DNA from 4 places in the Gluconacetobacter entanii genome. Region 1 is predicted to be linked to each of the others. Evidence: riboswitches for the same ligand, from Rfam matches in the RefSeq annotation. Region 1 holds a riboswitch; each other region holds the start of a gene.
The links. A riboswitch is a leader RNA that binds a small molecule or an ion and turns the genes downstream of it on or off. The one in region 1 is predicted to bind cobalamin.

Region 1 (7,391 bases):
GGATCGAGATACTGCGTGGGCCTCAGAGCGGCCTGTACGGCGCCGACGCCATGGCGGGGGTTATCGACATTACCACGGCACAGGGGCAGGGCCGTTTCAAGCCGTTTGTCCGTATCGAAGGCGGTGGGTATGGTACCTTCAATCAGACCTTTGGCGCACGCGGCAGCAAGGGACGTTTTCATTATAATGTAGAATTCTCCCATTACCGGATGGACGGGTTCAACAATATCCCTTCCTATATCGAGCGTTATTATGGGGCCAACCGGCAGCAGCGGCATGAAGGCAACCGGAATGACAACCGTGGCGTCAATATCAGGCTGGGTTATGACGTCACCCATAATTTCGATCTTGGCCTGACCGCACGGCTGATACAGAGCAATTATCATTCCTACTCTCTGTATGACCTGCAAAGTGAAAATCTGTATGGTGATAAGGGTGTGCGGGAACAGAACAACCAGAACGAGGCCATCGTGCGCGGGACGGCCCATCTGGTTTCCTTTCACGGGCTTTTTGATCAGGTGCTTGGCCTTGGCTACATGACCAACCGCAACCGCTGGACGGAGACGGGCACGAGTTACGGCAGCCCGGTCAATCCAGACCCGGATTATTACCGTTCCAGCCGACTTAAGGTGGACTGGCACGGCACGTTCAATTTCAAGCAGTATGGCCAGCTTCTGATCGGTGCCGAACATTTCCATGATACGTTCAATACCAGCCATACGGCCTCAAGCATGTGGGACAGCGGATACGATACATCCGCCAGCATGGATACGACCGCAGGTTACGGGCAGTATCAGGGGAACTGGAACCATATTCTGTATGGTGCGGCCAATATTCGCTATGATGCCAATTCGCGCTACGGCAACCACGTGACATGGCGCGTGGCCCCGGCAATCCATGTGCCGGGCACCGGAACCATCATCAAGGCCAGCGCCGGTTCCGGTTTTCATGGTCCTTCGCTGTATCAGTTATTCGCAAATCAGGTGGGTGTGGGTTATTCGGAAAAGGGCAATCCCAACCTGAAGGCGGAACAGTTGATCGGCTATGACGCGGGTGTTGAGCAGAAACTGCTGCATGACCGTCTGAATTTCGGCGCAACCTGGTATGACAACCGGGTCAGGAACCTGATCCAGTCCTCGCTTTCGATTGATTCATCATATGACTACAACTACTCATACGCCAATGTGGCGAAGGCGCGGATGTATGGTGTGGAAGCCTTCCTGAACTGGAAGGCGCTGAGCAATCTGGAATTTAACCTGAGCTATACCTGGACCCACGCCCGGGATGAGACGAACGACGTCCAGTTGCAACGCCGTCCCCAGCACAAGTTCAATTTCAATACGACATGGACCCCCATTCGCGACCTGACCTTTTCGGGCAATATCCTGTATACTAGTGGCTGGCGTGATCTGCCGGTTATTGGCAGCGAGTCCTGCAGCACATGCGCCAAGGGGCATGGTTATTTCACCATCGACGTGGCTGCCAATTACAAAATCAACCGCTACGTTTCCGTCTATGCCCGCGCCGACAACCTGCTGAACCGCCAGTTCGAGGACCCCATCGGCTATCTGCAGCCTGGTCGCGCCGGTTATGGCGGCTTCATGCTGAATTATTGACATGAAAAGCGTGGTCGCAGGGATGATGGCGGGTTTCCTTGCCTGTGTCCCGTTGGCACCGGCATGGGCTCTCCCGCGCGTGGCTTCGCTTAATCTCTGCACCGACCAGTTGTTGCTGCTGCTGGCCGAACCGGGCCAGATCGTCGGTATTACGCCGCTCGCCCGGGATTGCTGGAGCGCGGTGCTGTGCGAACAGGCACGACAGGCTCCCGTATTGCGACCCACGGCGGAAAGCATCGTGGCATCCCATCCCGATGTCGTGCTGGGTGGCATCTATACCGCGGCCGTCGCGATGCAGGCGGGGCGGGAAGGGGGCGCACAGGTTGTAGCCCTGCCACCCGCCAAATCCCTGACGGATATTCCGGTCCAGATCATGACGGTCGCCAACGCCATCGGCGTTCCTGAGCGTGGGCAGCAACTGGCTATGGCCTTTGCCACGCGCCTGGCCTCCCTTTCAGTCGAGCGCAGTGCCACCGATCCTACGGCGGCCGTCTATGCTGCCAACGGCTTTGTCACCCATAAGGGCTCGCTTCCGGATGATGTCCTTGCCCATGCCGGCTTTCGTAATTACGCAACGATCATGGGGCACCAGTCATCTTCCCGTTTTTCCATGGAACTGCTGATTGCACGGCCACCCGATCTCCTGATCCTTGACCGTTCGGGGAAGGGAACGTCCCTTGCACAGTCCATGCTGGATCACCCGGCGTTGAAGCAGGCCTTTGCCGGGCCGCATCATCTGGATCTGCCCGCACGGCTTTGGTTGTGTGGCCTGCCACAGACACTGGATAGTGTCGTCATGCTGCGTAACGCACGGCACAACCTTGAAATGTCCGCCCCATGAAACCTGCCCATCAAACCATGCTGCTGAACGTCATGCTTCTGGCTGGTGTCATGGGGCTGTTTGTTACCTCGCTCATGTGGGGAGAAACCCGCATCATGTTTTCACATGCACTGGAGGACCTGCTGGCCGGGCGGCATACCGCAGGCGCGATCATTGTGGAGCGCCTGCGCCTGCCGCGTACCCTGCTGGCCATCCTGGTGGGCGGGACGCTTGGCCTGTCGGGGGCGGTTCTGCAGGGCTATCTACGCAATCCGCTGGCCGATCCCGGCATCCTGGGGGTATCAGGTGGAGCGGCACTTGGGGCGGTCAGCGTGTTCTATACCGGCCTCATGCAGGTGTCCATCGCGGCCCTGCCGCTGGGTGGGCTGACGGGGGCGCTGTGTGCGGCGGCCGTGCTGATGGGACTGGTGGGACGTGGTGGCACGCTGGTGTTGCTGTTGGCGGGGGCTGCACTCAGCAGTTTTGCCGCAGCCCTGACAGCACTGGTGCTGAACCTTGTGCCCAGCCCCTATGCGTCATTCGAGATCATGCACTGGCTCATGGGGTCGTTGACGGACCGGACCTTTACCCATGTCTGGATCTGCTTGCCGGGTGTGGTGTGTGGCACGCTGCTCATGCTGTCCGCGGGGCGTGCGCTGGATGCGCTGACATTGGGGGAGGATGTGGCCGCAAGCCTTGGCTTCCAGCTGCATGGCCCGCGCGGCGTCCAGACGCGTATCGTGCTGGGCGCGGCGCTGGCCGTGGGCTCATGCGTGGCGGTTTCAGGAGCGATCGGCTTTGTGGGACTGGTGGTGCCGCATCTGTTGCGGCCGCTTGTGGGATTCCAGCCGTCGCGGTTGCTCTTGCCGTCATTTCTGGGGGGAAGTCTGCTGCTGCTGCTGGCGGATATGGTGGTACGTCTGGTGGCGGTCGGGCCTGAACTGCAACTGGGCGTGCTGACCGCGCTTGTCGGGGCTCCAATCTTCTTCGCCCGCGTCATTATGCTGAAAAGAACCGTGTCATGATCCTGCTCCAGGCACGCGACGTGTCGCTCCGGCGCGGGGATCGGGCTGTTGTTTCGGCCGCGTCACTGACTCTTGCGAAGGGGCGGGTCATTGGCCTGGTCGGGCCGAACGGCGCAGGCAAAAGCACCTTCATGCGTCTGCTGACGGGGCTGGAGACTCCCGACTGTGGGGATGTCCGGCTTCTTGATCGCGACATGAGCCAGATCCCACCCGCGCTGCGTGCCCGACAGCTTGCTTTCATTCCGCAGGATGGGGGGACGCCGCCACCCATGCCGGTGCGTGCGCTGGTCGCGCTCGGACGCCTGCCGCATGGGCAGGCGGGCGATCATGCCGTCCGTCACCCGGCGGTGGGCCACGCCCTTGATGTCACCGGCTTGCAGGACCTGTGCACCCGTCCGGCCAGCCACCTGTCAGGCGGGGAGCGGGCTCGCATGAATCTGGCGCGTGCGCTGGCGACCGATACGCCGGTCATACTGGCGGACGAGCCGATCGCTGCACTCGACCCGGCGCATGCCCTATCCATGATGCAGCTTTTCCGCCAGCAGGCAGGGCAGGGAAAGGGGATCGTCGTCGTGCTGCATGATCTGGTTCTGGCGACCCGTTTCTGCGATGAACTGGTGCTGATGGATGATGGCGCCGTCATCCGCCATGGCCCGGCCCTGCAGGTGCTGGATGATGATATCATGCGCGTCGTGTACGGCGTAGCGGTCCGACGGGTCGAGGACGCGGTCCTTCCGTGGTCCCTGTGTCGCTAACGTGTGCGGCCCGCTGGGACATCCTGCCCATGACACCTTGCGTCCGGCTACCCGGTTCGGGCACAATGTTGTCTTATCAAGTCGATGGTCCCACGCGAGTGGGTTAATAGGGAACGCTGTCACGCTCCGGCCGGGTCATGAACCCGGGAGCCAAGTCGGAGGCTGCTCCCGCAACTGTAGGCGGTATGCCGCCGGTTCATTTCACCCGCACGGGGTGGGTCACTGTTTCCGGAAAGGAAATGGGAAGGCAGAACCGGTTGGCCATGATCCGTAAGCCAGGAGACCTGCCATCGTCATACATCAAGCCGTCGGACGGGATGTGCCGAAGGCGGGAGAAGCTTAATGCCGGTATGGCAGAAAGCCGCGTGCCATGATGGCACGGCCGAAGGCGCGCCTGCGCGCCAGTATTCTACAAGCCACTTCCCCAATATCGCCAGACTGCTTACGGCGACACTTGGTTTTCCCGATGCTGATGAGATGCGTGGGGTGCGATGCCAGCACGCGGCAGGCATTTCCCATATCGCTACGGCCAATAGCCCATGGCGGGACAGGGTCGTGCAGACTGCCCGCATGTTTGGCGTGGGCACCGACAATACAATCACAGCCTGTGATCCGATGCACCGCAATTACAGAAAGCCCATCCTCAGACCGGGGCAGGCGTTCCATCTTGCGCGCAACTGGCCTCGCGACGCATTTCTTGCAGTGGAACAACTGGGTATCAGCACCCGGCCTGTTCTGCTGGGGCCGGTCAGTTTCCTTGCATTATGCGGCATGGCAAAGGGAGACAGTGTCGGCCAGAGCCTGATGCGCCTGCTACCTGCCTATATTGAATGCTTCGAACAACTGAACAACGCGGGATGCTTCTGGGTCCAGATTGATGAGCCAATCCTTGCCCATCCTGGCCTGCCCGCAGCCACGCTGACCCATATGGACGTTGCCTGGCATGTCCTCAGTGAAGCATCAAGGGCCACGTCACTTGTTCTGGTCGGGGGCAGCGGGGGCTTCGGGCGACATCTTCCTTTCGTGCTGCAGCTACCTTTTGGCGGCCTGCATGTGGACGTTGTGCATGGCTATCGCGATTTCGCGTATGTCCTGCAGCATTTCCCGGCGTATCGCTGGCTCTCGCTGGGGCTGGTCGATAGCTGCAGCGCGGCACCTACCCACATCGGCATGGCGCAAGGCATCGTGGAACAGACGCTGCGTTCGCATCGGCCGGATCGTCTCATGATCGCGCCATCGGGTGCGTTAAGTGACAGGGATGGCCTGGCTGATCCAGACATCATGAGCGTCCTGCGGCGGAAAATGTCCGAAATCGTGGCCGTGGCCAGCCGGCGCACGATAGCACGTCGCAGCGCATCCATCCGCGACTTTTGCGAAAATGATATCCGTTTTGTCCCATGCGCTGATAACAGCGTGAGACATTGAAAATATCATGACAGGAAATACATCGGAAACAGCCGCCCTGGATGGGGCTGCTTTGCCACAACAGGACATCCGTCGTGTCCGCAGCAATCCGGATTTCTGGTATCCGGTTGCATGGTCTCGCGAGCTTCGTCGGGGCAGGGCGATTGGCGTACGGTACGCGGGGCAACCCATCGTGGTGGTCAGGCCCGAGGCCGGGGCCATCTTTGCGCTGGATGATGTTTGCCCCCACCGGCAGTTACCACTCAGCAAGGGAGAAGTGTGTGGAGATTTCATTCGCTGTGCATACCATGGACTGAAATACAGTCGGCGTGGCCAGTGTTTTTCCCCCGGCATGAAGCTGGAAAACGAACCGCCACGACTGCGGACATGGGCATGCCGGGAGAAGGACGGCCTCATCTTTGTGTTCATGGGGGATCTGGAAAAATCCGATAGCATTGCGCTGCCGGACATTCCGCGTGTCCGTGACCCCCATTACCGCACCCGCCGGTTTGGAAAAGTCGTGCAATGTCACTACAGCTTCATGCATGAAAACCTGATGGACATGAACCACCAAATCTTGCACAGCCGACTGGTCGGAAGCATGAAACCACGGTTTCTAGGCATGGATCGGGGAGAGGATTTTGTGGAGGCCCGCTATACCTTTGCCCGCACGTCTGGCAGGCAGCCGCTGAGCGAGGCCCTGATTTACGGGCAGCGTCGCAAGGATGGCCGGGATTTTGCCTATCGGGATGTCATGACCATCCGCACGCAGTATCCCTATCAGACATTGCGGATCTCGACGGAGGGGATTGATGAACCGGTCATGGAACTGTGGATTGCATATGTGCCACAGGACCGGGAAGAACTGACCAATCGCGTATTCGGGCTTCTATCCATACGCAGGTTGAAAATACCATTTTTACTGGATCTGGCGTGGCCGCTGCTGATCGCCTTTACGGAGCGTGTTTTCACAGAAGATCGCGAAATTGTTGAACTGGAGCAGCAGGCCTGGCGGGAGCAGGACGGCGACCGGAATCAGGAGGTCTTTCCAGTTATCATGGCGCTGCGCCAACTGCTTATCCAGAATGGCATGCCGTCCCGGAAAGATATCGGATAATAAACTGATAGATGCTCATGCCCCGTCTCAAGGCGCATGGGCATCTTCTCCTGACCAGGCACCACGCCGATCAGGTGCTCATTTTGCAGTTCGGGCCGATATGACCGCGATAAGGAAGCCATGTCTGTGTCTGTCCGAACATCGGAATCCCAAGATAGCCCCGTAGCTTGAGTTGTCCGGACTGGTTAACCCACATGCGCGCTTGATAGACATGATTGGTATTGGGGTCGAGAATGGACCCGTTCCACCGATCTGGTTGATCCGGATCCGGCACAAAGTCCCGCAGCATGGGCAACCCACATTCCGAACGGCCCGTCTGGTCGCGTGGGATGTCATCACTATAGTTCAGGCCAACCAGCTTTCCACACAAATGGTCGCCACACCGTGTGATCTCGAAAACACCCTTGTGATTTTTGGTGACCCATTGCCCCAGAACGGGGGGCGGAACTGTTGTCGCTGGAGGAACTTGTGCGTGAACAGCAGCCCCTCGAGTCATGACACTGAGTATTAACGAGACACAGGTTGCTTTTTGCGCAATATTCATGATGTGTCTTTCGTCGCTTCGTACGTGACTAAAATTATGGAACATCGGCGGATTTATCGGAGAATTCGGATCGAAAAGCGCATGATTGATGCCCCGAGGTGCGCGCCATG
Region 2 (7,613 bases), on a different contig from region 1:
TAATGCTGCTGTGCAGGCCGAAAATCGCTTCGTCACCTACGCGGCGCAAACCGGTCCAATCCGGCGCGCCGCCCGAAGGGTGCCATACGTACTGAAAATCAGGCTGCATGACCATCCACGGCGTAACCTGCGCCTGATAGGTCAGTTCAAGATGGTTTTCATTGCCCTGCACAAGCGTCTGACTGTCGCGGTCAAATTGCCGCAGGCCGGAACTGGCGCGACCAATGCCCCAGCCCAGACCGATCGTGTCGTTATCGCGCCCCTTAAACGGCGCCTTAAGATTCAGGCCGGCGTCAATAGCGAAGCTGATCTGGTTACGATCACCGCCATTACCCGTGGCGCGTACGAACACGCCCACCGAGCGGGCCGATGTGAGCGACGGCCGCCAGATCATCTGGTCGATGATACCATACACCATCCAGTTACCCCGGTCCCAGCGCGGGGTCAGGTCACTTTGTGGCGTGGCAGCAGTGGCGTTGGCCACTGCTGCTCCTAACGAACCGCCATTGCGGTTGTAACGATAGTCGGCGAACTTCGCGGTATCATAGAACCCGCCCAGCTTGTACACGCCCGGCAGGCCAGGATTCTTGGTCACGTTCGACATGTCGGCCGGCTGCGGGTTGAGCGCGTATTGCAGTTCGGTCATCAGCAGGGCACCGGTGCCCATGTTGAAATTGGTGCCGTTGGCGCCATCATAGGTCTGGCTGGTGGGATCGGAATTATAGCCACTGATGGAGCCGGTAGCCTGCTGGATGGGGGTAGAATTATAGCGGTTACCCGGCGGATTGTCGTCCGCTGCGGCAAACATGAAGGTGAACTTCTCGCTCGGCCGGTAGCGGATCCGGATGGCGGGAGACGACAGCGGCCAGGACGGCCCGCCGCCATACAGGTTGACCGAGGGCGCCATGGGCCAGCCGAAATTGGCGTTGAGGTAAAGCGAGGCGTAATCGCTGATCAGGAACTCGGTATCAAGATCCTGCTGGCCGATCTTTACGTCCAGCTTGCCGCCAAGGAAAGACTGCTGGTACCATAGTTCGAACAGGCGGGTGGAACGGTCAGCCTCAAATCCGCTGACAGGGTTGAAATTGGCCAGATGGTCCTGCGAGATCGAGCGCCCGCGTGTCTGCAGTGCGCTGACATTGAACAGCCCGCCCTTCAGCCCGAACAGTTTCTCGGTATCGACGGTCAGCGTGGGCATGGTTACACCGTCGTAGGACGGGCCGGTGCCTGATCCGCCTGCACCATCATTACCAGAAGCCGAACCGCCAGTCCCGTTGCCCCAGAGTTCATCGACTTCCTGGATGTCGAAGCTGATGCCGTGCTTGTACATCCATGACCGCGCGCCCCACATATTGCCTAGCAGGTTACCACTGGTGTCGAGTTTATCGTCACCAGCCGCCTTCTCCGCAGCATCGGCTTGCGCGCGCTCCGAATCACGTATGGTTGCTGGGTCGATCTGCTCAACCAGCGGAGTGGAGTTGCCAAGGCGCGCCCGATCTTCCTCGATCTGGGTCTGAGGAGCCTGAGCATAAGCGGCTGAGTATGCGAAGAGGCTTCCTACCAGAGTGGAATTGATAAAAAGCACACGAGCCGAGCGTCGCGTAACGCCCGGAGAGTCAAGAAATGTCATGGAGGGAGCCTGTCGGGGAAGCGTCGGTAAAAGGAGCAACAATTCCGAATGCAGTCATTTCCCGACTGGGAAACAAACACGCATGCCATCGCGACAGAGCGTCAAAGAAGAAAATGCATCACGCCTTGATCCGCCTCCGGCTCCACCCGCCCGGCGACATATCTGAACTCGACGGTAGGTCTCCTGACTCACGGGTCACCACGTTGCATCCGCCTTCCCAACCGAAGTCAGTGGCTGCTACCCAATCTGGTAGCTGAGGACACAATGCTCGCCGTCTACAGTTGCGGGGGCAGCTGTCGACTGAACTCCCGGGGAAATTGCCCCAGCCAGAGTTATACGACATTCCCTTTTCACCCGTTCGCACGGGACCGTCGACTTGATAGACAGTGTTATAAAATTCTTATCCCCAAAAAGGCAAGACAGGATAATTAGAGAAATCCCTTCCTGATGGATATTGACCGCCTGCGCTTCGGCGTTTCACCTGCAGCCGTGGCAGTTCATGTCAAATTATGTCAGGCTATGCTCTTTTAGGAGTTTTAGATTAAGGGAGAGTAGATTATACCCCTGCAGGCCATAAACGCGGAAGCCGGTGAGATCCCGGCACGGTTGCGCCACTGTAAGCAGGTGTAGAACACAATTTTCTACCCGAAAGTCAGACCCGCGCATGGCTCCGTTCCGAGCGAAACAGGACGCATTTTTCCTGAGGAGTCGTATAAAATGTCTGATACTGCAATAGGTTCCCACGCTATCCCCTCTCCCGCGCCTATTCCCGTCAGGGAGATAGCGCCGTGGTTGGTTTTCGGCTTGCTGATGCTGCTGGCCCTTTATTTTGTCGGCGCAGAGGAAGGGGCGACATCAATTATTCCTGGCATGTATGTGCACGAGTGGGTGCATGACAGTCGCCATCTTCTGGGTTTCCCCTGCCACTGACATGGAAAACAGAATGATGGTCCGCACCCTACTTATTCGCGGAATGCTCGTCGGTTTTCTGGCCGGCATTCTGGTATTCAGTTTCGCAAAAGTTTTTGGAGAACCTCAGGTCGATCATGCCATTGCATTTGAATCTGCCATGGACGAGGCTAAAGCCAAGGCAGATCTGGAGCGAGGCATCCATGATGTTGAAGAGCCGGAACTTGTAAGCCGGAAACTTCAAGCCAGTTACGGATTGCTCACAGGTGTAATGGTTTACTCGACAGCGTTTGGCGGGCTTTTCGCTCTTGTATTTTCTTATGCAAATGGGCGCATGAAAAGCACAGACCCTCGTGTTGTGTCTGTTCTGCTGGCGATAACCGGGATTATTGCCGTATATGTGGTGCCAAGCATCAAGTATCCTGCCAACCCGCCATCCGTAGGAAACCCGGATACAATTGGCATGCGGACAGAATTGTATTTTATAATGATGCTGGTCTCCCTACTGGGGATGATCGCAGCCACAATGCTTCAGGGACGCTTACGTCAGCAATATAATGCATGGACGGCAACCTATCTTGCAGGCGCGTGTTATATTCTGATTGTCTTTACAACAGGCGAGTTACTTCCTGCGGTTAATGAAGTCCCCTCTAATTTCCCTGCTGATTTGCTCTGGAATTTCAGGATTGATTCCTTAGGCATGCAGATCATCATGTGGACCACACTGGGTCTGGGTTTCGGTGCCTTTACTGAATATGCAAATCGAAACCGGTTTGGATATCGTAATGGCGCTAACATTCAGCTTAATGGGGTGACTACACGAAAGTGCATTTAACGTACGCTTAGAGAGAACGTTAAACGAACTATCATGTAAGGTTTAGCTGTAGGCTGAGGCGCATCCCTTTCGGCCGTAGTTTTACAAAAGGTCGCGTAAGTCTCTCGTAACCTGCGCTCGGAAAAAGGTGACGAGTGATCTATCCGCAGCAAGCGCTCAGTTTCGAAGGTGCTATCGTCATGAACTCGAGGCAGACAGGGACTCAATTGTTCGACGTGGTAGATTGAAACAGTAGAAAATGAAGAATGTTTTAAGTGGGCACCGATAGGTAGATTGATCGGACAGTCACTCTATCCAAAGGAACACGCCCGATGTTTTACGAAATTGCCACACACGGCGTGATAACCGTCATATTATTCTGTGGCTTTCTCGGCATGCCACTGCTGGGCATCGTTGCAATGATCCTAGATCTGCGCCGAAAAGATGATCCGAGAGAACCTGCGACCGCTGGCCGAGGGCCAGTCTGCATTGCCTATACTATCTGATTGCTGGCTCAGTTTCCGCCGCTTGACTGTAAATGCCATAAAATCTGACGCAGACGAGTTTTAATCTGCCTTGGTTAAAGTCTACGCGCGTCATATGGTGATATCATACCAAACTTGATCGATGATGTACGCGCGCTTGGCGCGTGCTCCTTATGAGAGACGCCGCCGGAAGAACCAACGGCGCCAGTCTCCTGCCTTGTAGCAAGACTTATTTAGAAACACCAAGCGGTGCCGTGAATATACGCCCGTCGACATCCGTGAAGCGAATAACCGATCCGTTTGCCGGCGTATGGGCCTGCGTTACCCACGGGAGGGTAATGGTCGCCTTCGCCCCCATCGGCGCACGGATACCGTAGGGCCCCGGGCCAAATTTGTTATAGGCGTAATCATTATCGAAGTTCTGCTTCGTCAGGGCTGACAGAGCTTTGGCATCCCAGTGTTCTGCGATCACTTTGTCCGGCCCGATAACGGCTGCATCAACGATGTGCACGGGTGCTTCAGGCGTTCCTGCATCCAGATAGGCATGAACGCGAATACCGCCATCAGCGAGAACGACCGCATTGGACAGCGTCACGTGATGCTTCGTCGGGCTCACCGGCCCACTATGGAACGGCGTAACGACGGAACCGCGAAAATAGCTGTAGGTGCTGACGTTGTAGATCAGGACAAAGCCGAACAAAGCCAGCGTCAGGTTCCGGAATGGAATATCCGCCAGCGGAAGCGGAAGCGCGCCGCTCGCCCAACGAAACCAGGCGCTGTCTGCGAGACGCGGACGTCGGGCCAGCAACACATTGTCGAGGCTGAAAGCACTCGATCCGCCGAGCAGCAGGGTCGTTCCCATAGCCAGGTTACACGCGGCCATCGTCCATTCGTCGATACAGGTCGCGCCCTGCCAGCCGAACATGGCCATCAGGATCACGGAAAAACCCATCGAGACGAGCGCGGACGCCCGGGTCATGAACCCTGCCATCAGCGCGGCACCGGCGATCAGCTCGGCGGCGCTGAAGACGATGACACCTGTGTAGAGGAGCCAGAAATGCTTCAACAGGAACGAGATGACGTGTTCAAAGCCGAACAGCGCCCCAGGCATCGCGGTTTGAAATTTGTTGGCCATCCAGTTGTGGCCGCCCCAGGCGTCGAGCTTGGAAGGCGCATAGATGAAACGGCGCGACCCGCCGCCCCAGTAAATGAACCCCTGAATGACCCGCGTTGCCAGCAGTGCGAGGCCGCCGATGCGCCAGTTACGCTCGGCTTCGGTCAGGGGTCGGGCGGTGGCGCCAAAAACGGCGCGCTGCGCTGATGCGTGTGTGATACTCATGTTCGCCTCCATTTACTCGCTGTCGTGATCCGGCATGCTGCCGCCGTGATAGGCCTTGAAGCCGTAGCGTTCGAAAATCGCCAAGGCGGTTGGCGACTTGATGAAATCGAGCCAGAGCTTTGCGGCCTGAGGGTGCGCGGCCCCCTTCACCATCGCGCCCGCGTAGATCGCCGTGCTGTTCTGATCGGCGGGAATGTCCACATGGCTGATGGCGTGCCCGGTCTGTTCCTGGAAGATCGCTTCGGACTGCCATGTCACACCGGCGTCAGCGAGGCCCTGCATCAGGAATAACGGCGTTTGCCGATGATGAATATGCGTCAGGACCGTGCTGCCGTTGGCAATTTTCGTCTTGTAGACGGCGTTGGCCAAAGCTTTGCCGCCCGCCTTGTCCAGTGATGCCTCGATCTGGCGCGCGATGCCCTCGAATTCGGGATTGGGCATCGCAAGCCTGATGCCCGGGCGGCCGAGATCCTTCAGGGATTCGACGTGGCCGGGATTGTCTTTCGGAATCATGATCGTGAGCGTGTTCGTGACATAGGGCACGGCAGGCGCCGCAAGCAGGCCACTCTTGATATACTGATCGATCTTCTTGAGGCCCGCGAAATAGGCGTCGGGCTTGGCCGTCCACGTCATATTGCCGGAGGTGATCGTCCCGCCTGCTTCGATCTGGCGGATCAGCAATCCGGGCGGGATCGTCTCCCAATAGATCTTTCCGGAGAATTCGGGATGCTCATGCTCGAACGCCGAGACGAGCGGCGCCATGGCGAAGAAGTAGTTTCCCCCGACATACAGGACGAGGCTCGGATTCGTGATGTCGCCATGAAAATCGGCCAGAACATCGACTTCCGGGACGGTGAATTCGAAGCCGCGCCGTGTCGCGTCGTTGTTCTGGCCGTGCTGCCACGGCGGAAACACGTCTTCTGCGTAATGCGGGGTCTGCGCCTTGCCGTTCCATTGCACCGGATCGGCCAACGCCGCAGCAGTCGACAGCACGAAAGTCGCCGCAGCTGTGGCCAACAGGGTTTTTCTTATTCTTGACGGTGTCATGGTCGTTCTCACTTCACGTAGCCGAAACCGGCATGTTGCAGTTCAGGGATCGTTGCCACGATGCCGGGGGTCAGGACGACGCCGTCGATCAGGTGATTGGTCAGTTCGGCGGCCATCTGCTCGTGTGACAGACGATCGGGATTGATACCTTTCTCGATCAGCTTGCCCGTCTGCTCCCAGATCGCGTTGTGGCAGGCCATGAAGACGACGCCGCGTTTTTGCAAAATCGGGATCGTGTTGCCTGCCGCTCCGAAAAGGCCTTTCGTATCCTCGTGAGCCGAAGCATCGAGAGCACCGTCTGGCGTTTTGATAAGCGTGTTTGACGCAAAGGCCGGCCCGGCGAGCTTCGCCAGCTGATACTTGTCCCAGATTGTCTGGTCATAGAGGGCAAGGTGAGCGGAGCCATGCGTGGCCGACACCGCGAGAAAGTCCGGGTGTCTGAACGAAAACACCTGTGCGTTAACGGAATTGCGCATCAGGTTGAGCCAGGGGCTATCGATTGCTGTGTTGTCCCAGACCTGCTTCCGCTCGCCGCGATAGGCGATCACCAGATCAAGTGCCTGGGCGTCCCACATGTGCGGGTCGTCGAGCACCATCGGCACGGTCCTGAAATCGCGGCGGCGCGGGGATCTGGCCAGCTGCGAGGTCAGCACGGCAAGATTGCCGGTTCCGTCCGCATGGGACGAGGAAGATCGTGCTGCCAAGGCAGTGGAAGTGGTGGCGATCGTGGCGCCGGCGGTGGCCGCCATCAGGCCCAGCAGGGCATGGCGACGGTCGGCGCGAAGGTTTGAAGTCATGTCGTTCATAGTCGGTCTCCTTTGGAGAGCCTGATCATGCGCTTCTCTTGATCACCTGAACCAACTCATTTGAAAGCACGAAACGTTCGATTTTCTTGATCGCTCGTCGATGTGACTTCGGTCATAGCCCCTGAAAGATCACCCCGGAGGTCCATTTCAGGCCGATGAAAACCCGCACAGCTCCACGATCGCTGGCGACACCGCCCCCGAGACCACCGCTTATTGTTACTGCCGGCTCCAGAATATGGTTAAAGCCGATATCAACGAAGCTCGACAGGCGTCGTTGCCTGGTTTGCTGCTGACGCACCACATCGGCGACCAGCGCAGTTCGAGGCCCTATCAGATGCGAGCTGACCATCCCGACCATCCATCGTTTCGGCCGCTCGTCAGGCCGAACCCTGAAGGATCGCGTCCAGGCGATTTCTATGCCGACCCTGGGCGCTTGCCTGGAACGGCCAAGCGATTTCGTCGCAACGAACTGGACGCTGTCGCGTGGTCCCTGATGGCCGCCCCCATAAGGCTCCTGGCGGATGAGCGATATGAGCATGGCCGGAACGTAGCGCCCCTGCTGGCGGAAGTTCCATTCCACTTC
Region 3 (7,613 bases), on a different contig from region 1:
TCGCCAGCCTGATAATCAGGCTGCAACCAGGCAACATTATCGACGACGAAGGCCGTTTCCGACTGATACCCGATGCCTGCCGATCCAGACATGGGCTGTCCAAGGCCACGAATTGACATGCGTGAATAATGTGGTGTTGTCGTGTTGGGGCGAAATCCAGGAACTTTGTAAGAATAATCATTCAAAGTCGTAAATTGCTCTGTTTGCGCCTCTTTGCCGGTTACAACGTCACCAAAGCGTGATGTCTTCATCATGACGTCGTGCATTTTCCGGTCTCCCGCACTCATGGATGCGGTGACGACAATATCCTCCGGTGCGCTGCTTGAATTTTCCTGTTTCGAATCTTTCTTGTTATCCCCGTGAGCATGATGACCTGCCGCAGTCTTTTTTCCTGCCATATGGGAATGGTCGTGGTGGCTTTCTGGCGTCGTTTCATGCGTGTCAGGGGACATCTGCATTTCCTTGCCATAGGCTTTGCCTGAATAACCAAAGCTGAACCCTAATGGCAGGGTTATCAATGCCATGGGTAATGACTGCCTGAGTGCAGGCAGGTGCAAATTCCAGTCAAGTCTGATCAACATGCCCAAACTGCTCCTGCATGTGGCGCACGACCTGCCTCCGACGCATATTCACTGGCGAACGAAGGCGAAATCAGCAACAATTAATGACGAACGAAAAAGTGCAATAAACTTAAAAACGAATTATATGTTGAATATAGAAAACAACAAGAAGAAAGTTAAACAATAATATAACTATATTTAATAGTTATATGGAGCGTTGGAAAACCGGCACTGAAAGACGACTGGCGATCGGATCGAAAAATATGGTGCGCATGACCGCAAGGGCGGACAGTCCGCGGCTGCACTGCATGACTTCAGTTTTCTGAATGCCTTGAGCATTCAGAACCTGCTGGCGTCCGAACTCTACGGGTGACATTACCGCGTCCCTGACGTGCCTGCAGTTCAGGGGGCAACCTGTCCGGTTTTGGACTGACAGGTGGCGAAATGTCCGATTATTCCGGCATCGCTCCCCCGATGTAACTGCCGGTCGTCACTCCCGCTATTTACGATGCGTGGGGGGGGCGCGATAAGGGCGCTCCGGCTTTTCCTCTCTCCTTCGTTATCTGGGGCCCCATGATCCGTCTCGACAGTATCAGCAAGCATAACGGCCATCGCGTGATCTTTATCGACGCTTCGGCGGCACTGCGGCAGGGGGAGAAAATCGGGCTGGTCGGCCCCAATGGGGCCGGCAAGACAACACTGTTCCGCTTGATCACGGGGCAGGAGGAACCCGACGAGGGACAGGTCCTGATCGAGCGCGGCATCACCGTGGGTTTCTTCAACCAGGATGTGGGGGAGATGGCGGGCCGCAGTGCGGTTGCCGAGGTGATGGACGGTGCCGGACCCGTGGCCGTGATCGGGGCCGAACTGTCCGAACTGGAAGCGGCTATGGCGGACCCGGAGCGCTTTGACGAACAGGACACCATTCTCGAACGGTTCGGCGAAGTGCAAAGCCGTTTCGAGGAATTGGGCGGCTATGCGCTGGAAGGGCGCGCACGTGAAGTCCTGCATGGGCTGGGTTTCAGCCAGGAGATGATGGATGGCGATGTCGGCCGCCTGTCTGGTGGATGGAAAATGCGCGTGGCGCTGGCGCGCATCCTGCTGATGAAACCGGACGTGATGCTGCTGGATGAACCGAGCAACCATCTCGACCTCGAAAGCCTTATCTGGCTGGAGCAGTTCCTGGCTGGCTATGACGGCGCCCTGCTGATGACCTCGCACGACCGGGCTTTCATGAACCGGATCATCAACAAGGTGATCGAAATTGACGGCGGCGTATTGTCAAGCTTTTCCGGTGATTACGAATTCTATGAACAGCAGCGCGCCCTGAACGAAAAGCAGCAGCAGGCACAGTTTGACCGTCAGCAGGCCATGCTGGCCAAGGAAGTCGCCTTCATCGAGCGTTTCAAGGCTCGGGCTTCCCATGCCGCACAGGTGCAGAGCAGGGTCAAGAAACTGGACAAGATCGATCGTATCGAGCCCCCGAAACGTCACCAGACCCTTTCCTTCACCTTCCCGCCAGCCCCCCGCTCGGGCGATGCGGTCGTCAACCTGCGCGGTGTGGACAAGGCCTATGGCAGCAGGGTCATCTATCATGACCTCGACCTGCTGATTCGCCGTCAGGAGCGCTGCTGCGTGCTCGGCATCAACGGGGCCGGCAAATCAACCCTGCTGAAACTTGTCACCGGCACGACCGAACCGGACGCTGGAACGGTTACACTCGGCGGTAGCGTCAGGATGGGGTATTTCGCGCAGCATGCCATGGACCTGCTGGACGGCGATCTTACAATTTTCGAAACCCTGAACACTGCTTTCCCACTGGCTCCCCAGGGGGCGCTCCGGTCATTGGCAGGCAGCTTTGGCTTCTCCGGCGATGACATCGACAAACTGTGCCGTGTCCTGTCCGGCGGTGAAAAGGCCCGCCTGGTCCTGGCCCTGATGCTGTTCGATCCGCCGAACTTCCTGGTGCTTGATGAGCCTACCAACCATCTCGATATCGCCACCAAGGAAATGCTGATCACGGCTCTGGCCGATTATGACGGCACGATGCTTTTTGTCTCCCATGACCGTCATTTTCTGGCCGCGCTTTCCAACCGCGTTCTGGAACTCACGCCAGAAGGACTCCATCGCTACGACGGTGGCTACACGGAATATGTCGCCCGCACCGGCCGCGAAGCACCGGGCCTGCATGCATGAGGCTGCAGGCTGTGTCAGGACGGCGTGGGGGCGATACGTCCGTGGATGTTGCGGCAGCGATGGCGCTGGCACCATGCCATGTTCGGACAGGACCGGTGAAGTCGGATTTTTATGATACGCATGGCCATGGCGCGATGTGGTCTGGATAACCCGCGCCCGACCCATTAGAAACAGTGGGGATCAGGATCTACGGAGTAAGGCCATTGCTACAGAAACTTCAGGAAATCAATCATGACCGTACGCCTCTGGCGAATGCGGGGGTGTGCTTCTGCGTGATCGCCATGCTCGGCCTGGGCAACCTTTTTTGCCGGTTCGTACTGCATACCGACATGTCTTACCTGATGCCCTGGCTTCTGGCTGGCGTGGTGTCCTATTTCTTTTTGCCGTCCCTTATCCTGTGGATTGCAAGGGGGAAATCGTCCTGAAAATCGTTCGCCGGTCATTGCCCGGCGGATCTACATGGCGATTTTTTCCCCCTGTTCCTGATCTGTCGGGGAGGGGACTGGACGGGGACTGCTGACCTGTGCCGATATGGCGTCGTGGGGGACAGAGATGGAACCAATGCCGCCTACCTCCTTGCTCAACGATTCAGGTACCCGTGTCAGTTTGACCGAGCCTGCCCCGTCTATGGAAATGACGGCATGGCCGGTCGGGCCTGAGCGGACCGACCCGGCGCCAGTGACGGAGACATTCAGGTCCTTCATCTCCATGGCCGCAAGGTCAACGGAACCCGCACCGGCGACCGACAGTGTGACATTGTCGGCCTGTCCATTTCCCTTGACGCTGGTGGCGCCATTGATCGCCAGCGTGAGGGTGGGTTGGTGGTAATCACGTAAATAGAGTGATCCAAAACCGTTAAGTTTCAAAGTATTGAGTTCTGGTGACGTGACAGTAACGGTCATCCTGTCATTGCGCCATCCAATATCATGGGGTTTATTCCCCTGCATATCCAGACTATCCCCATTTAGCGCGACGGCACGCACCAGACGCTCCGATCCCGTGACGGTGATGCTACTTTGCGGGGCTTGCTGATAGATCACGCGCGCGGGCAGGTTGATCGAAAGCATATGCCCACCCGGCCACGGCAGGACGCGGGTTTCGGCAGGGGAGGAGATGGCGTCACCTGTCCCGTCAAACATGGAGAATGGAAATCCCAGCGGGGCACGGGACGATGCGATACCGAAACATGTCAGTGACAGGGCGGCCCCGCCCAGCGCAATCATTGTAATACCGCGGATCATGACTGTAATTCCTTACACTCAGGCAGGAAAAGAGGGGGCTATCAGGCGATAGTGCGCGCGACCATAGCGGACGAGGAGATTGACCATCCCGACGGTAAAAAGGACACATAACGCCATGAGGGACGCGCCGCCACTTGCCAGTCCAAGGCTGACCAGCAGGCCCTGAAGCCAGTCGCCGCCGAAATCCGGGGCAAGGTGGACAACAGCCAGCGGCAGGAGAAGGCTGCCGATCAGGCAGATGGTAATCCCGGTAACAAAAAAGGCCAGGTCCAGCGCCGCCAGTGTCGTCAGCACCGGAAGCACGACAAGAAAGTCCACGGCCGCCAGACCGAATACTCCCACGACCGCGCCCAGCGCATTCGTCAGGTTCCGTTCATCCTCCCACCGGCGCAACCCCGTTTCGGCCCGCAATTCGCGGGCCAGACGCACAGGATCACCCAGGGCGGCGGCAATATCGCTGTCGGATCGGCCGGCGGCATGCCCTTCACCGAAATGCGTTTCATATTCAGAAACGATATCATCAATCACATGCCGCGGCAGCCCTCTGAGGCCAGCGCGCAATTGGTCAAGGAACATCTGTCTGCTGTTCATGGCTATGTGTTCCCGGTGTTTTTCTGCACGGTGAGCGAGGGGGACCTGTGCATGTCGGCAGGTTCCGCAGGTGAAGAAGATGGTTCAGTCGCACTGTCGGATGTGGGGGGAACGCCAAGGATGGCGGACACCGCCCGGGTAAAGGTCGTCCATGCCCTGCGCTGTGCATGCAGGCTTTCACGTCCTTTTTCCGTCAGGGTATAATATTTTCGCGGTGGACCAGACGAAGATTCAACAAAATATGTCGAAACAAGCCCATCTTTCTGCATTCGCCGCATGAGGGGATAGATGGTGCCCTCGCCCATTTCTATGGCATCGGACAATCGGCTGGCGATGTCATAGCCGTAGGAATCAGCCTGCGACAACAGGGCCAGTACGCATGGTTCCAGCACGCCCTTCTTGAATTGAACAAGGTTGGGTTCCACAGCCTTTCCAGTTTTCAGACCGTTCGCGCATCTTTTCAGGGACGTTCGACCATAGGCCATAAGAATGCATAGACAGTTACCTTATAGTAACCAGAACCATTCATTGCAAGGTACCTGTTTTGAAATTTCTGTTTCGTGTCCGGTGCGGGTGGCGAAGTGGCGGAAGGCCCATGGAAGGCCGGGTTGACAAGACCGCCCCATCCGATCAGAACCGTCCCGACGGTGTCCCCTTTCGGGGGGATGAAAAGGGAATGGAGTGCGGATTGCGATCCAATGCTCCTGCTGTCCCCGCAACTGTAAACGGTCTGGCCTTGCATTACCGGATGTTACCATCCGGGCCACTGGAAACCGCGGTTTTCCGGGAAGGTTGTGCAGGCCCCCACGCCGTGAGCCAGGAGACCTGCCGTCATGATGGTTGCGACCGGGAACTGTCGGGCGGGGTGTCCTGACGGTGTGGTGTTACGGGATCCCGTGCGGATCGGACGGCCTGTGGCAACGCGCTCTCGTGGCAACGATGATGTGACCGCGAGACCTGGACCCGATGAGTTTTTTCCGTAATCTGCTGATTGCCTCGACCATATTGATGACAGCGGGGGCTGCCATGGCGCATGCCGATACGGCCGCCGGGCAGGATACGCCACAAAAACAGGCCGTCAGGCAGTATGTCATCCGGAATGGAAAATCGAAGGCGGTTGTCTTGCCGGGAGCTGATGGCCTGCCCGACCAGATCAGCGTGAGTGCCGCGCGCAGGCCGACATCGGCCGATGATATCGGCACCAGCATGACCATCATCACCGAAAAGCAGATCCAGACCCAGCAACGGCGCAGCCTGACGGATATCCTAACACGCCAGCCCGGCCTGAACGTGGTGCAGACGGGCGGGGCGGGTGGTGTCTCCTTCATCTACATGCGTGGCAATAATCCCAACGAGGTCAAGGTCCGCCTTGATGGCATGGACATCAATGACGGCAGTTCCTCAACTGGTGCATTCGATGCCGGTCAGTTCGTGACCGATGGCATGGGACGGATCGAGATCCTGCGTGGTCCGCAAAGCGGCCTGTATGGCGCGGACGCCATGGCGGGGGTCATCGACGTCACCACGGCGCAGGGGCAGGGGCGTTTCAGGCCGTTTGTCCGTATCGAGGGCGGTGGTTACGGAACCTTCAACCAGACCCTTGGCGTACGTGGCGGCCAGGGGCGCTTTCATTACAATGTTGAATTGTCCCATTACCGGATGGAGGGATTCAATAATATCCCATCCTATATCGAACGGTATTATGGCGCCGATCATCAGCAGCGGCACGAAGGCAACCGCAATGACAACCGGAGCGCCAATATCAGGCTGGGCTATGACGTGACCCGCAATCTTGACCTTGGCCTGACGGCGCGCCTGGTGCAGGGCAACAATCATTCCTATTCATTGTATGACCTGCAGAGTGAAAATCTGTACGGTGATAAAGGTGTGCGGGAACAGACCAACCAGAATGAGGCCATCGTCCGCGGGACGGCGCATCTGGTGTCCTTCCACGGGCTTTTCGATCAGGTGCTGGGCCTTGGTTACATGACCAACCGCAACCGCTGGACGGAGACGGGGACAAGTTATGGCAGTCCGGTCAACCCCGACCCGGATTATTACCGCTCCAGCAGACTGAAGGTGGACTGGCACGGCACGTTCGATTTCAAACGGTATGGTCAGGTGCTGATCGGTGCCGAACATTTCCATGATACGTTCAACACCAGCCATACGGCCGCCGACATGTGGGATAGCGGATATGATACATCCGCCAGCATGGATACGACCGCAGGTTACGGGCAGTATCAGGGAAACTGGAAGCACATCCTCTATGGTGCGGCCAATATCCGCTATGACGCCAATTCACGCTACGGCAACCATGTGACATGGCGTGTCGCGCCCGCAATCCATGTGCCCGGCAGCGGAACCATCATCAAGGCCAGCGCCGGTTCAGGCTTTCATGGCCCCTCCCTGTACCAGCTTTTCGTCAATCAGGTGGGCGTCGGGTATTCGGAAAAAGGCAATCCCGACCTGAAGGCCGAGCAGTTGATCGGCTATGACGCGGGGGTGGAACAGAAACTGCTGCATGACCGCCTGAATTTTGGTGCGACATGGTATGACAACAGGGTCCGGAACCTGATCCAGTCCTCCCTGTCGATAGATTCTTCGTATGATTACAATTATTCCTACGCCAATGTCGCAAAGGCACGGATGTACGGGGTGGAGGCCTTTCTGGACTGGAAGGCACTCAGTAGCCTTGAGTTCAACCTGAGCTATACCTGGACCCATACCCGGGACGAGGCGACCCATGACGAACTCCAGCGTCGCCCACAGCACAAATTCAATTTCAACACGACATGGACCCCCATCCGCGACCTGACATTTTCAGGGAACATCCTGTATACGAGCAGTTGGCGTGACCTGCCGGTCATCGGCAGCGAGTCCTGCAGCACATGCGGCAGGGGGCATGGATATTTTACCATCGACGTGGCCGCCAATTATAAAATCAACCGCTATGTTTCCGTCTATGCCCGGGCGGACAACCTGCTGAACCGCCAGTTTGAGGAGCCAATCGGCTACCTGCAAC
Region 4 (7,613 bases), on a different contig from region 1:
GCCCTGCTGGCGCGTCTGGGATATCGGGTGGTGGCCGTGACCGGACGTGACAGCCTGACGGACTACCTGCGCGGGCTGGGCGCGGCCGAGGTCGTGGGACGTTCGGCCCTGACCTATACCCCCCGCCCGCTACAGAGCGCACGGTGGAGCGGGGCCATTGATGTCGCAGGGGGAAAGGTGCTTGCCGCGCTGTGCGCCAGCATGCGGCCCGGCGGCGTTGTCGCCGCGTGCGGACTGGCGGCGGGGATGGACCTGCCGCTGACGGTCGCGCCGTTCATCCTGCGTGGCATTACCCTGCGCGGGATCGACAGCGTGATGTGCCCGCGGGAGCAGCGCATGGCCGCATGGGCACGACTGGAACGTGACCTCGACCCCGCACTGGTCGATTCGATCTGCGCGGAGATCACCCTGAAACAGGCGATCACGACATCGCCGCAACTGCTTGCGGGCAACATCCGCGGCCGCATCGTCGTCAACACGCGCGAGGGGTAGGCCCGCACCGTCCTGACACCCGCACGGGCGTCAGGACAGGCAGGCGCCGGAACGGATCAGTGGCAGGGGAAGCCGAGCAGGTGGCGTCCGTCATGGACGAATTCATGGACATAATGTCCCGACACCAGCGAGGTCGCGCCCTGTTCCGCGCCGACGAAATACAGCAGCAGTGACGCGATCACGAGGCCGAACGCCGCCCAGGGCAGCAGGTCACGAACCGGAATCGCGGCAGGTGCGGAGGACAGGCCGCCCGTGGGCAGGACGGAAGATGTGTGGTTCATGGCAAATGCACTCCCTGATCAGTCGTGATCCCCGACTAACCGATTTCACGACCATCGGCAAACGCTTCACACCGGGCAGCGGGCATGCATGGTCGGTGGCAGGGAACCATGACTTCCCTTTGTGGATGCAAGAACGCAGAGTGTTTGCGTCGCGCGGGCTGACGGAGGAGAACATAAAAAGTTCTGGGTGGCGTCTTTTTCAAAAAGCAATGTTATCTGAAGCTTTTTGAAAAAAGCTTCACCAAAAACCTTTATAAATCCACCAGATGTCTTCCGAACGGCATTTTCAGACAATCCCTTAAGAGAACAGAAGTTTTTTGGTTCTTTTTTTCAAAAAAAGAACACGCCTTCTCCTGCACACGAAACCAAAGTCTGCCATGCACCTGACCTGCCTGTCCCTTCCCGCGCCCGACTGCCTGCGCCGCGCCATCATTCCCACCCATGACGACCTGCCCGCCCTGCCCCCCGGACAGGCCGCGCGCTGGTGTACGGATACTCCCGTCACCTGTGGCGATGACGCTGCCACACAGGTCGGGTGCTGGACCGGGCGCACGCCCCTGCCCCACCGCGCCCTGCGCGCGCGCCACCATGGCGCATGGCAGGGGCGCGCCCTGCGTGACCTGCCCGCACAGGACATGGCGGCGTGGATCACGGACCCGCACTTCGCCCCACCGGGGGGCGAAAGCCTGCGCGACGTGCTGGCGCGCGCGGCGGCATGGCTGTCATGCTGTCCCACCGATCGCGGGGAAATGGCGCTTGTCGCGGATGCGCTGGTCATACGCGCGCTTGTGCTGGCGACGCTTGGCGCGGATGCGGCGGCGTTCGCGGCCCTCGACATCGCGCCATGCACACGGACCGTCCTGACATTCCACAACCGATGGCGGGTGCGTGAAACAGGGGGGATTGCAGCGTTTTGACTCTGCATGGCGGGGGCGTATAAAAGCCCGCGTGATGGTTCCCGCAAGGGATGAAACAGGGAAGTACGGTGCGTGGCGCGGCAGGCCGCCGCACACAATGCCGTCGCTGCCCCCGCAACTGTAAGTGGCGTCAAGCGCCCGGCAGGTCGCCCGTGTCCGGCATATGTCCGACATGGCGCGGCACGTCACTGGCCCCCATGGCCGGGAAGACGCCGGATGCGCGGGCACGGACACCCCAGTCCCTGTCCCGGCCACAAGTCAGGAGACCTGCCATCATCGTCATGCCCCGCCCTTGCGGGACATGGCACGATTACTGGTGTCGCAGGTCCGGCGGGGTGCCTGGAATGCGATGACGTCCTGATGTCCGCGCCGCGCATCGTACGTGATGCCGCACGGTCGATGCACCCCGGCCATGTCCACATCCCCCATCCGGGATGAGGCGACGACAGCGCAGGATGAACGTGCAATGACCACAGGCGACGTCCCCCTTCCCCCACCGGGTTCCGACACCCCTGCCATCCACATCCATGTCTGCGTCACCTGCCTGCGCGGCCTGCCGGTCGGCGCGCCACCACCCGGGCGCGACCTGCACGAGGCGATGCGCGAACGCGCGCAGGGCACCAGTGTCGTGGTGCATGAGGTCAGATGCCTTGCCGCGTGCGACCGTGGCTGCACCGCCATCGTCGCCATGCCGGGGAAATGGGGATGGCTGCTCGGCCATCTCGGCCCGGAGAAGGCCGACGACCTGATGACCTACCTTGCCGCCTATGCCGCCTCACGCAGCGGCAGCGTCATGCCCTCGCGCCGCCCGGCCTCGCTGTCGGACATGGTGCTGGGCCGTTTTCCCGCCTCCCTCCTGACGGAGCAAAGTTCATGACCACACCCTCCCCCTCCCGTGCCCCTGCCGCCCGTGCAAAGGTGCCGGTCACCGTCATCACCGGCTTCCTCGGCGCGGGGAAGACGACGCTGCTGCGCCATGTGCTGTCGCAGGCGCGCGGGCGGCGCATCGCCATTGTCGTCAACGAATTCGGCACGCTGGGCATTGATGGCGAGACGCTGCGTTCATGCGGGGTGGAAGGCTGCCGGGACGAGGATATCGTCGAACTGACCAATGGCTGCCTGTGCTGCACCGTGGCGGACGATTTCCTGCCGACGATGGAGGCCCTGCTCGACCGGGCCGAGCCGCCGGAGCATATCGTGATCGAGACCTCCGGCCTTGCACTGCCCAAGCCGCTGCTCAAGGCGTTTGGCTGGCCCACGGTGCGCACGCGCATGACCGTCGATGGCGTCATCACCGTGGTCGATGGCCCCGCCGTCGCCGCCGGGCGTTTCGCCGATGACCCGGACGAAATTGCACGCCAGCGCCAGGCCGACCCGTCACTGGACCACGACAATCCCCTTGCCGAAGTGTACGAGGACCAGTTGCTGTCGGCGGACATGGTCGTCATCAACAAGACCGACCTGATGACGCCCGAACAGATCGCCATGGTGGAGCGCGAGATCCGTGCGGAGATCCCCCGCGCGGTCAAGATCGTGCATGCCGTGGACGGGCAGGTCGATCCCGTCGTCCTGCTCGGCATGGATGCGGCGGCGGAAGATGACCTGTCGGCCCGTCCCTCCCACCACGACGCGGAAGGGGGCGAGCATGAGCATGACGATTTCGAAAGCTTCGTCGCCACCATCCCCGAACAGGCCAGCGCCGACGCCTTTGTCACGCACCTGGCGCATGTGGCGGAAAAATATGACATCCTGCGCATGAAGGGATTCGCCGCAGTGCGGGGCAAGCCGATGCGCCTTGCGGTACAGGGCGTGGGCAGCCGTTTCCGCCACCAGTTCGACCGTCCCCTGCCCGAAGGCGCGCCGCGCACCGGCAGCCTTGTCATCATCGGGCAGAAGGGCCTGCCGCGCGCTACGATCGAGGCGGACCTGCAACAGGCCTGAAAGACTGTCTGAAAACTTTTATTTTCCATCAACGCCCCTGATGCCGTTGCAACCGCCATGAGCCGATGACCATGAGCACGAAATACAGAGACGACGCACATGCATCTCCTGGCGCGTGAGGTCCGCAGCCTTGACGAGGACGCGGTGGCCGAAGACCTCGGCCATGCGCCCGCCGACATCGTGTTCCTGTCATTTTCCGACAGCGACCTGCTGGCCCTGCGTGCGGCGGCCGATGCCGGGGCGGCGGGTGACGCCACGGTGCGCATCACCAGCCTGTCGCGCCTGCTCCACCCCATGTCGATCGACCTGTACGTGGCCGATACCCTCATGCGTTCGCGCTGCGTGGTGGTACGGCTGCTTGGCGGGATGGAATACTGGCGCTACGGGGTGGAGGAACTGTCGCGCGCCTGCCGCGATGGTGGCATCCCGCTGGCGCTGGTGGCGGGCGATGCACGCCCCGACCCGCGCCTTGCCGCGCTGTCGACCATTCCCGCCGCGACACTGGACCACCTCGATGCGCTGCTGCGCGCGGGGGGGCCACGCAACATGGCCGCCGCCCTGCGCGTGATGGCCGGCCTCGCGCGTCAGGGTGACATGGCGGAGACGGCGCCGGACACGTCCCCGCCCGAAACCCTGCCACCCGCCGGCCTGCTGCGCGCGGCGGACCCGGCGCTGCCCCTGCGCGCGGGCGTCGTGTTCTATCGCAGCCACCTGCTGGCGGGTGACATCGCCCCCATCCTTGCCCTGTCGGACACGCTGGCGCGCCACGGGATCGGGGCGGACCTGTTCTATGTCGCCTCGCTCAAGGACCGGACATGTGCGGCGATGGTGCGCGACTGGCTGACGGATGCGCCGCCCGATGTCATCGTCAACGTGACGTTCTTTTCCGCGCGGGGGGAGGAGACGGACATCTCCGCCCTCGATATCGCCGATGTGCCGGTGATCCAGGCGCTGCAGCCCGGCGTGACGCAGGCGGCATGGCGCGACAGCACGCGCGGCCTGTCGCAGGCGGACCTTGCGATGCAGGTGGTGCTGCCCGAACTTGACGGGCGGATGCCCGGCGCGCCGATCTCCTTCAAGGAGGAAACGGCCCCCGGCCTGCCCGCGCGCCATGTCCCCTATCCCCCGGGGCTGGAAATCGTCGCCGCCCGTGCCAAAGGCTGGGCGCGACTGGCCCACCTGTCGCCCGCCGCGCGGCGGGTGGCGATCGTCCTGTCGGATTATCCCGGCGCACAGCGTGATGGCGGTGGCGACGGGCAGGCGGGCCATGCCGTGGGACTGGACAGTTTCGCCAGCCTGTCAGTCCTGCTGACGCTGCTGCGCGCCGAAGGGTACGACACGGGTCACGACACCCCGCCCGACAGTACCACGCTGGCGCACCTGCTGGCGCGCGCGCCGGCCACGCCGTTCATGACACTGGCACAGTATGAAACCCTGTTCGCCACCCTGCCGCCGGAGGCACGCGATGCCCTGCTCGCCTGCTGGGGCGCGCCGGCCGGGGACCCGGCGGTGGTGGATGGGGCGCTGTGCCTGCGTCACCTGACGCTAGGCCATGTCACGATGGCGCTGCAGCCTGATCGCGGGTCGAAGCTGGACCGCAAAAGTGGGTACCACGACCCCGACACGCCGCCACGCCATGCCTATGTCGCGTTCTACCTGTGGCTGCGCCATGGGGTGCGGGCCGACGCGATGGTCCATCTGGGCACGCATGGCACGCTGGAATGGCTGCCGGGCAAGGCGGCAGCGCCCTCGGCCCGATGCTGGCCCACGCTTCTGGCGGGGGGGATGCCTGTCCTTTACCCCTTCATCGTCAACAACCCCGGCGAGGCCGCGACCGCGCGTCGGCGGCTGGGGGCAGTGACCATCGGCCACATGACGCCCCCGGTCATGGCGGCAGGCCATGGCGATGGCCGCACCGCCGAACTGGAACGGCTGATCGACGAATATGCCGCCGCCGACGGTCTGGACCGCAGGCGCGGCGCGATCCTGCGCGGGGAAATCCTGCAACGCGCGGGGGACCTCGGCCTGCTCGACGAAAGCGGCCCGCGCCTGGACGAGGATGAGGACGAGGCCCTGGCCCGGCTGGATGCCTATCTGTGCGACGTGAAGGACCTCCAGATCCGCGACGGGCTTCATGTCTTTGGCCGCCCGCCGCCGCATGCCCGCGCACTCGCGACCACCATCGCGCGGGCCTGCGGGGCGGATGCGCCGGCCGACCTTGAAGAGCGGCTGCATGACTGCGGCACGGCGGAGGCCTCCGCCCTGCTGCGGGGACTGGACGGGCGCATGGTCCCGCCCGGCCCGTCGGGCGCCCCCACGCGCGGGCGCGCCGACGTGCTGCCGACGGGGCGCAACCTGTTTGCGATGGACCCGCGCGCCATCCCCACCCGGTCCGCCGTGGTGCTGGCGCAGCGCGCCGCCGACCTGCTGCTGGAGGGGCACCTGCAGGACGAAGGCGATCACCTGTCTTCCATCATCATCGACCTGTGGGGGTCATCGAGCCTGCGCACGGGGGGCGAGGACCTGGCCCTTGCACTGCTGCTGATGGGCACGCGCCCGGTCTGGGACAGCGGATCGGGCCGCGTGCGCGGGATCGAAGTCATTCCCATGGCGGTGCTGGACCGTCCGCGCGTGGACGTGACGTTGCGCATTTCCGGCCTGTTCCGCGATGCGTTCGCAGGGCAGATCGCCCTGTTCGAGCAGGCGGTGCAGGCCATCGCCGACCGGGACGAGGACCCGGCCCTCAACCCGCTGGCCCATGGCGTGCGCGGCCTGACGGGGGCGGCACGGCTGCGGGCGACGGCGCGCATCTTCGGCACGGCGCCGGGGTGTTACGGCACCGGGATCGAGGACATGCTGGCGCGCGACGGGTGGGACGGGCGTGACGACCTTGGCCGCGCGTGGATGGCGGGATCGGCATGGACCTATGGCGGCACGCGGGAGGGCACGCGCGACGACGACGCCCTGCAACGCCGCATCCGGGCCGCCGACGTCATGCTGCATGTGCAGGACCATGCGGAAATCGACATCCTCGAAAGCCCGGACATCGCGGCCCATGCGGGCGGCATGGCTGCTGCTGCTGCCGCCCTTGGCCGGACGCCACGCATGCTGCATGGCGATACGTCCCGCCCCGACACCCCGCGCCTGCGCGCCACGGCGCAGGAGGTCGCGCGCGTCGTGCGCGGTCGCCTGACCAACCCGGCGTGGCTTGCGGGGATGCGTCGCCATGGCTATCGCGGGGTGGCGGAAATCGCGCGTGGGGTGGCGACCCTGCACGCCTTCGCCGCCACCGTGCCCGCGCGCTTCGACCGGCAGTTCGACCTTGTCTTTGCCGCGATCGCCAATGATGCGGAAATGGACCGCTTCCTCGCCACCGCCAACCCCGACGCCCGCGCCGCCATCCGCCACCGCTTGGCGCAGGCGCAGCGGCAGGGCCTGTGGCGGCCACGTTCCAACAGCGCGGCGATGCTGCTGGACCCCGACGCATGAGCACGTCCCCCACCGTACGCGGATGGTGCCCCGGCCTGCACACCCCGATGGAGGCCGCCGATGGCTGGCTGGTGCGCGTGCGCCCGCCGCTGGGGCAACTGACGGCGGCGCAGGCGGGGGTCATCGCCGATGCCGCGACACGCCTTGGCAACGGGCGCATCGAACTGACCAGCCGGGGGAACCTGCAACTGCGCGGCTTTTCGCCCGACACCGCGCCACGGTTCGCATGCGAACTGCGCACCTGCGGACTGGGGGGGGAGGACGCCTCCGAACGGCGGCGCGCGGTGCTGGTGTCGCCGCTGGCGGGGCTGGACCCGGCCTGTGACGCGCGGACCCTGCCCATTGCCCGCGCGCTTGATGCGCGTCTTGCGGCGGCGACCCATCTGTCCGCGCTGCCCGCGAAATTCGTCATGGGGGTGGATGGCGGCGGATACGTGCCCGCAGGCGCGATCCGCGCCGACATCACCGCGCGCGCCCATGGCGGACGCTGGCA

Region 2: it holds a riboswitch for cobalamin, as region 1 does, so the genes downstream of both, HNH97_RS15655 (carbohydrate porin) here and HNH97_RS13565 (uroporphyrinogen decarboxylase/cobalamine-independent methonine synthase family protein) in region 1, are expected to answer to the same signal.
Region 3: it holds a riboswitch for cobalamin, as region 1 does, so the genes downstream of both, HNH97_RS01025 (TonB-dependent receptor plug domain-containing protein) here and HNH97_RS13565 (uroporphyrinogen decarboxylase/cobalamine-independent methonine synthase family protein) in region 1, are expected to answer to the same signal.
Region 4: it holds a riboswitch for cobalamin, as region 1 does, so the genes downstream of both, HNH97_RS12230 (DUF1636 domain-containing protein) here and HNH97_RS13565 (uroporphyrinogen decarboxylase/cobalamine-independent methonine synthase family protein) in region 1, are expected to answer to the same signal.

The regions. Positions count from the first base shown of each region.
Region 1 covers NZ_JABJWD010000078.1:7,767-15,157, reverse strand. Annotated here, with positions in the region: gene HNH97_RS13585 (TonB-dependent receptor plug domain-containing protein) at 1-1,616, shown strand, start outside; gene HNH97_RS13580 (ABC transporter substrate-binding protein) at 1,618-2,457, shown strand; gene HNH97_RS13575 (FecCD family ABC transporter permease) at 2,475-3,461, shown strand; gene HNH97_RS13570 (ABC transporter ATP-binding protein) at 3,458-4,216, shown strand; cobalamin riboswitch at 4,285-4,522, shown strand; gene HNH97_RS13565 (uroporphyrinogen decarboxylase/cobalamine-independent methonine synthase family protein) at 4,559-5,641, shown strand; gene HNH97_RS13560 (aromatic ring-hydroxylating oxygenase subunit alpha) at 5,649-6,737, shown strand; gene HNH97_RS13555 (DUF2147 domain-containing protein) at 6,808-7,281, opposite strand.
Region 2 covers NZ_JABJWD010000107.1:1,762-9,374, forward strand. Annotated here, with positions in the region: gene HNH97_RS15655 (carbohydrate porin) at 1-1,630, opposite strand, end outside; cobalamin riboswitch at 1,787-2,018, opposite strand; gene HNH97_RS15660 (CbtB domain-containing protein) at 2,348-2,560, shown strand; gene HNH97_RS15665 (CbtA family protein) at 2,574-3,374, shown strand; gene HNH97_RS15670 (TQO small subunit DoxD) at 4,068-5,177, opposite strand; gene HNH97_RS15675 (substrate-binding domain-containing protein) at 5,190-6,224, opposite strand; gene tetH (thiosulfate dehydrogenase) at 6,233-7,030, opposite strand; gene HNH97_RS18035 (hypothetical protein) at 7,143-7,613, opposite strand, start outside.
Region 3 covers NZ_JABJWD010000003.1:226,559-234,171, reverse strand. Annotated here, with positions in the region: gene HNH97_RS01050 (TonB-dependent receptor) at 1-581, opposite strand, end outside; gene HNH97_RS01045 (ABC-F family ATP-binding cassette domain-containing protein) at 1,134-2,756, shown strand; gene HNH97_RS17695 (hypothetical protein) at 2,960-3,181, shown strand; gene HNH97_RS01040 (GIN domain-containing protein) at 3,212-3,997, opposite strand; gene HNH97_RS01035 (DUF1700 domain-containing protein) at 4,016-4,588, opposite strand; gene HNH97_RS01030 (PadR family transcriptional regulator) at 4,591-5,073, opposite strand; cobalamin riboswitch at 5,217-5,435, shown strand; gene HNH97_RS01025 (TonB-dependent receptor plug domain-containing protein) at 5,555-7,613, shown strand, end outside.
Region 4 covers NZ_JABJWD010000068.1:16,324-23,936, reverse strand. Annotated here, with positions in the region: gene acuI (acrylyl-CoA reductase (NADPH)) at 1-492, shown strand, start outside; gene HNH97_RS12240 (CbtB domain-containing protein) at 549-773, opposite strand; gene HNH97_RS12235 (histidine phosphatase family protein) at 1,151-1,690, shown strand; cobalamin riboswitch at 1,709-1,979, shown strand; gene HNH97_RS12230 (DUF1636 domain-containing protein) at 2,157-2,567, shown strand; gene cobW (cobalamin biosynthesis protein CobW) at 2,564-3,631, shown strand; gene cobN (cobaltochelatase subunit CobN) at 3,731-7,120, shown strand; gene cobG (precorrin-3B synthase) at 7,117-7,613, shown strand, end outside.